Prochlorococcus marinus CUG1415: one gene and its partner. The protein of the gene in region 1 binds, or shares a complex with, the protein of each later gene. Links are inferred from orthologs where the notes say so. Each region holds a gene or a part of one and is shown on either strand. Other genes may lie near its edges. The genes, in order: rpsG and tig.

Region 1 (3,245 bases):
CTTTTCCTCCTGTTTGTCTTGCATATTTGCCTTCACCTTTGGAACTAGACCTAATGGTTTCTCTGTATGAAACCTGGGGAGCTCCAATATTAGCTTCAACTTTAAATTCCCTTAACATTCTGTCAACGAGGATTTCCAGGTGCAACTCACCCATACCAGCAATTACAGTTTGATTTGTCTCAGGATCTGTACTTACCCTAAATGTTGGATCCTCTTCAGATAAAGCAGTTAAAGCTTTTGATAATTTTTCCATATCCCCTTTAGTTTTTGGCTCAACGGCCACTGAGATAACTGGTTCAGGGATAAACAATGTCTCTAAAACTATAGGGTCTTCTGTATTACATAACGTGTCACCAGTAGTTGTGTTCTTAAGACCTAGTACAGCTCCTAAATCTCCAGCCCTCAATTCATCAACCTCCTCTCTTTCATCAGCCTTTAAAATTACTAATCTAGAAATTCTCTCTTTTGCATCTTTAGTAGAATTCATTACATAACTGCCCTTTGAAAGAACACCTGAATACATCCTTACAAAAGTTAATTTCCCATAGGGATCTGACATCACTTTGAATGCTAGTGCACTAAAAGGAGCATTATCATCTGAAGGTCTTACATCTTCTTTACCACTTGGTAAAACACCTTGTATTGGTTTTACATCAACTGGAGCTGGCAAGTAATCAACTACAGCGTCTAAAACCAGTTGGACGCCTTTATTCTTAAAAGCTGAACCGCACAATACTGGAACCAATCCATGTTTTAAAACCCCTTCCCTGATACCTTTTTTAAGTTGTTCTTCAGATAATTCTCCTGTCTCGAGGAATACTTCTATTAACTCTTCATCATTTTCTGCAACACTCTCCATTAACTTATATCTCCACTCAGCAGCTTCTTCCTCCATTTCAGATGGAATTTGGGCTTCTTCAATATCAGTACCTAAGTCATTTTTGTAAAGATAAGCTTTGTTGGCGACTAAATCAATAATTCCTGTGAGATCACCTTCAGCTCCAATAGGTAGCTGAATTGGAAGTGCATTTGCCTTTAGTCGATCTTTAATTTGCTTATTAACCTTTAGAAAATCTGCACCAGTTCTATCCATTTTATTAACAAAAACCATTCTAGGGACAGAGTATCTATCTGCTTGACGCCAAACTGTTTCAGATTGAGGCTGAACTCCACCAACTGCGCAAAACACAGCTATAACCCCATCCAAGACGCGCATTGATCTTTCCACTTCAATAGTGAAGTCAACGTGTCCAGGAGTATCAATAATATTAATTCTGTGATCTTGCCAACTAGTAGAGATTGCGGCAGCAGTAATAGTTATTCCTCTTTCTCTTTCTTGAGCCATCCAATCTGTTACGGCAGCACCATCATGAACCTCTCCTATCTTATGAACTACACCTGAATAAAACAAAATTCTTTCAGTTGTTGTTGTCTTCCCTGCATCAATATGAGCGGCTATACCTATATTCCTTACTCGTTCTAGGGGAAAGTCGCGTGCCAATTTTAAAGCTCCAAATAAAATAATTTTTGATAAGTATAGTTCACTCTAAAAGTAAACTTTTATAATAATAAACTACTTAAGTACCTTTTTGATGAAATTAATATCTGTAATGTGCAAAAGCTTTATTAGCTTCAGCCATTTTATGAGTGTCTTCTCTTTTTTTAACTGCACTACCAGTTTCATTTGCTGCATCCATTAACTCACCAGCAAGTTTTTGGGACATACTTTTGCCATTCCTTGCACGTGAGAATGTAACAAGCCATCTTAATGCCATAGCTGTACCCCTCTCTTGACGTACTTCCATAGGAACTTGATATGTTGCACCACCAACTCTTCTAGCTCTTACCTCGACAAGAGGAGTAGCATTTTTTACAGCTGTTTCAAATAATTCGACTGCATTCCCACCTGTTCTCTCACTTATTAAAGAAAAAGCATCTGACAATATTCTTTGAGCTGTAGATTTTTTACCATGTTTCATCAATCGAGAAATCATCATTGAAGCTAGACGACTATTAAATTGAGGATCTGGAAGAACTGGTCTTTTTACTGCTGCATTACGACGTGACATGTTTTAAAAAAGTGATGTTTACAAATTAAGCTTTTGGAGCTTTTGCTCCATACTTAGATCTGGATTGACGTCTATCTTTGACTCCAGCCGTATCTAAAGTTCCTCTTATTATATGATATCTAACTCCTGGTAAATCCTTAACTCTTCCACCCCTAAGTAGGACTACAGAGTGTTCTTGCAAATTATGTCCAATTCCCGGGATATAAGCCGTTACTTCGAAACCAGAAGTTAATCTTACTCTCGCAACTTTTCTCAAAGCTGAATTAGGTTTTTTAGGTGTTGATGTATAGACTCTTGTACATACACCTCTTCTCTCAGGGCAAGCTTTTAATGCAGGAGATTTTGTTTTCCTAGTCAGACGTTTTCTTTCTGAACCTATTAATTGTGAGATGGTAGGCATCTATTATATTTAGATAAAAATAAACATTCAACTATCATAACCTTTTACGAGCACCAACTAAAAGTTTTTAATCATATTTTTTTAAAAATTTGTGAAATGAAAATTCTTTGGTAAATATTCATTATTTTTAGATTTATTTTCATATTTATTTTTATAATTAAAATAAATAACTAAATAGAATTAAATAATCCATGAGAGAGAGTATCAAAAGAATCGTCGGGCCATATCAAGATAGTTATTCCCCAAATGGAATAATTGGTGAGAAAGACGCTTGTGGAGTTGGTTTCATAGCAAATGTTAAAGGGATAGAGAGCAACTGGATCCTTAAACAATCCCTTAAGGGCCTTAATTGCATGGAGCATAGAGGAGGTTGTGGAGGAGATGGTGACTCAGGAGATGGAGCAGGCATTTTATGTTCAATTCCTTGGGGATATCTTGATCAAGAAATTAATCTAAAAAATCAACAAGACTGGGATAGAGGTTTAGGCATGGTTTTTATGCCTAATAAAAAAGAGAAAATTGAAGAATCTAAATCAATATGTCAGGAAGAAGCAGAAAAATTAGGAGTCAAGGAAACATTTTGGAGAAAAGTACCTGTTAATAATGCAATCTTAGGTCCTCTAGCTAAAGCAAATGCCCCATACATAAGTCAGTGGATTTTATACATAGATAAAAAAGTTAATCAGGATATTGAAAGGCTTTTATTTCAATTAAGGAAAAGAATTGAAAAAAAAATAAGAGAAACTTTTAAAAACCATGTTGGGGATTGTGAATTC
Region 2 (3,175 bases), 140 kb from region 1 along the record:
CCAACGACTTGATTATCAAGAAAACTTTTAATTTCTAATGGTTTAGGAATTGAGTTTAATTCTAAAGGAATAGATTTTTTGGGATTATCAGTTGGTAATTTCTTTTTGACTTGCGGGGAGTTGTTTGTGTTCGCTTGATTATCAAGTAGTTCTTCGTCGAGAATTTCATTACAAAGATCTATGCACTCATCACAGATATAAACCCCAGGACCAGCTATGAGCTTTCTAACTTGGTCTTGTGATTTCCCACAAAATGAACATTTAAGATGGGCGTCGAATTTAGCCATCGATTATAAATTCTAAAGTAAAGGAGTTAAATATTACCTATTTACTAGGATTGCTTATAAACATCGATTCGTCATCATTTTCTTAAAATATAATTGTCGCTTGTCACTTTTTGATAACTTTATCGATTAATCCATATTCAACTGCTTCTGAGGGAGATAAGAAGTAATCTCTTTCCGTATCTTCATTAATCTTTTTTAAAGGTTGACCAGTATGTTCTGCCAAAAGTGAATTTAATGTCTTCTTGAGAAAAAGTATTTCTTTAGCTTGTATTTCAATTTCTACTGCTTGACCTTGTGCACCTCCAAGAGGCTGATGAATCATTATCCTAGAATTAGGCAAAGCCAATCTTTTCCCCTTTGTTCCCCCAGAAAGTAGAAATGCACCCATACTTGCAGCCACTCCAAAGCATATTGTCACTACATCAGGTGATATTTGTTGCATAGTATCGTATATAGCCATTCCTGCTGTTACTGAGCCTCCAGGAGAGTTGATATATATTTGGATGTCTTTTTCGGGATCTTCAGCTTCAAGAAATAATAATTGTGCAACAAGAGAGTCAGATACTTGATCATTAATACCAGTACCTAAAAAAATTATTCTTTCCCTTAATAGCCTTGAATAAATATCAAAAGCTCTTTCTCCTCTACCAGATTGTTCTATGACCGTAGGAACAGCGGCACTAGTTTTATGAATGCTTTCGTAAGAACTTATTGAGCTTTGGATTAAATGTTTTTTTTCTGAATTCACAGATTAATATTCGTCTACTAGTTAATTTAAGAGGTTTTTGGGTAATTAGTTAGAAATTTTATAAATTATTTTTTTTCTTTTTTATTTTGAGTTTTTGTTTTTTTTGTCGCAGTTTTTGTAGCTTTTGTTGTTTTTGTCGTAGTTTTTGTAGCTTTTGTTGTTTTGGTCGCAGTTTTTGTAGCTTTTGTTGTTTTGGTAGCTTTAGAAGTTTTTGTAGTTTTTTCTTTTACTTCGGAATTTTCTTCAAGCCAAATTATTAATTTTTCTTTGAGTAAATCGTTACTTATTACTTCTGTTAATTTTTTAATATCTATTTGTTTTGATGATTGAGAGATTGCATCTTCATAATCTTTCATTTTTAAATCAATTTCATCTTTTTCAACTGTTATGTTTTCTTCTTCAGCTAATGCTTTTAGAGCTAAATTTCTTTGAACATTTTTTTCAGCCTGAGGCCTTGTTGACTCTGCTAATGACTTCACTAATTCCGGAGTGAAAGTAGATTTCACATCAAGACCTTGTTGAGCAAATCTTTGCGCGGTTTGTTCAATATTATTCCTTACTTCTATATCAATCATAGATTTTGGAATTTCAGCAACCAATTCGTTTGTTAAAGCATCTAATAAAGCTTCAATTTTGATATCTTTTTGAGTTTTTTCAAAATTGTCTTTAAGTTGCTTTTCAATATCTTTCTTTAACTCTTTTAATGATTCTTTGTTGCCAGATTGTTTTGCAAAATCGTCATTAAGTTCAGGTAATTCTTTTTCCTTAAGATCCTTAAGATTTACTTCAAAGATAGCCTCTTTGCCTCTTGAATCCTTATGAGAATAATCTTCAGGAAATTTAAGGTTAAGTGTTTTAGTATCGCCAATTTTCATCTTTACGATTCCCTCAACGAAACCTGGAATCATTTTGTTCTTTTCTAACTCAAGATCCATTGATTCACTTGTCCCACCATCAATCTCTTTACCAGAATCTTTATATTTTCCTTTGAAACTAACTACAGCAATATCCCCTAATTTGGCTGCTCTATTGGTTACTGGAATAATATTTGCAAACTGACTTCTAGATTTTTCTAGGGCTTCATCTACTGACTTAGGATCAAACTTAGTTTTTGAGATGTCAACACTAAGTCCTTTGGATTTTTTGAGTTTTAATTCGGGGGCAATATCAGTTTGAAGAGTAACCTTAAGTGATTTGTCAGGACTAAATTTTGCAAGTAAAGATTCAAAGCCATCTACCAATTCTGGCTCACTTAATGGCTCTATAGATTTTATTTTTAATGCTTCTTGCCATGATTTATCAATGATTTTTTCTAGAGCAGAAGCATGTAATTGTGTGATGCCAATTCTTTGAATTAAAACTTGTTTAGGAATTTTACCAAGTCTAAATCCTGGAATTTTAGCCGAACGACTGATAGTACTGATTGTCTCATTAACACACGATTTGCATGTCTCAGATGGTATTTCTAATTCAAATGAAATTCTACTTTGAGGCAGAGGAGTTGTTTTGACTATTAATGCTTCTTTAGCCATGTTTTTTGTAATTATTACTATAAACCGAATCTTAATTATTTCACATTATGTGATTTCCTTGAAAGTTAATTTTTTGATAAAGTAAAAAAAATAGTCAATCTATTCATAAAAATCATTTTCAAAGTGTGAGAAAATCTCCGTTTTTGCCTAATAGGCCATTAAAAGTTGCTGTTTTAGGATCTTCAGGTGCTGTGGGATCTGAATTACTCAAAATTCTTGAACAACGTGATTTCCCAATTTCAGAATTGGTCTTGCTTTCATCAGAGCGGTCAGAAGGAAAAAAAATTATTTGGAAAGGTGAAGAATTAGTTACAAAAAAAACAACTAAGGAAGAATTTCTAAATCTTGATTTAGTTTTAGCTTCAGCGGGTGGAAGTATTTCAAAAAAATGGTTGTCTACCATAATGGAGCAAAATGCTTTATTGATAGATAATTCCAGTGCGTTTAGATTAGATAAGAACGTACCTCTTGTAGTTCCTGAAGTTAATGCTAGTGATGCACTCAATCATGATGGAGTAATAGCGAATCCAAACTGCACTACCATTTTGTTGTCATTAGTTTTAGCTCCGTTAAATAAACTTTCGACTATTCAAAGAGTTATTGTCTCA

What was found.
Region 2: the proteins of rpsG (region 1) and tig are in contact, whole or in part, in a crystal structure (PDB 3GTY), measured with the Thermotoga maritima proteins. The link is inferred for Prochlorococcus marinus CUG1415 from one-to-one orthologs. Residues at the interface, in WP_004081843.1 of Thermotoga maritima: Lys34, Lys52, Lys55, Glu59, Arg62, Gln63, Glu66, Asn67, Lys69, Val71, Arg95, Ala109, Lys110, Lys111, Gly112, Arg113, Pro114, Glu117, Glu121, Ile124, Ala125, Tyr127, Asn128, Asn129, Thr130, Gly131, Lys135, Asp139, Arg142, Met143; in WP_004081061.1 of Thermotoga maritima: Glu122, Val124, Val129, Leu130, Tyr133, Glu188, Gly259, Ile262, Tyr263, Glu266, Ser270, Glu273, Gln274, Glu277, Arg308, Gln311, Ile312, Ser315, Tyr316, Glu325, Arg329, Arg336, Leu363, Phe366, Trp367, Arg373, Leu377, Arg381, Leu384, Glu387.

The regions. Positions count from the first base shown.
Region 1 is NZ_JAAORL010000002.1:458,308-461,552, forward strand. What follows is about bases 335-3,245. They hold rpsG (30S ribosomal protein S7), read right to left. Parts: upstream 2,070-3,245; coding sequence 1,599-2,069; downstream 335-1,598. Other genes in these bases: fusA (elongation factor G), read right to left, coding at 335-1,501; rpsL (30S ribosomal protein S12), read right to left, coding at 2,095-2,469; gltB (glutamate synthase large subunit), read left to right, coding at 2,661-3,245. Outside these bases: more of fusA, read right to left, coding at 1-334.
Region 2 is NZ_JAAORL010000002.1:595,340-598,514, reverse strand. What follows is about bases 335-3,175. They hold tig (trigger factor), read right to left. Parts: upstream 2,568-3,175; coding sequence 1,101-2,567; downstream 335-1,100. Other genes in these bases: HA143_RS09375 (aspartate-semialdehyde dehydrogenase), read left to right, coding at 2,693-3,175; clpP (ATP-dependent Clp endopeptidase proteolytic subunit ClpP), read right to left, coding at 391-1,035. In the rest of the region: ATP-dependent protease ATP-binding subunit ClpX, read right to left, coding at 1-287. UniProt on the Bacillus subtilis protein: Involved in protein export. Acts as a chaperone by maintaining the newly synthesized protein in an open conformation. Functions as a peptidyl-prolyl cis-trans isomerase.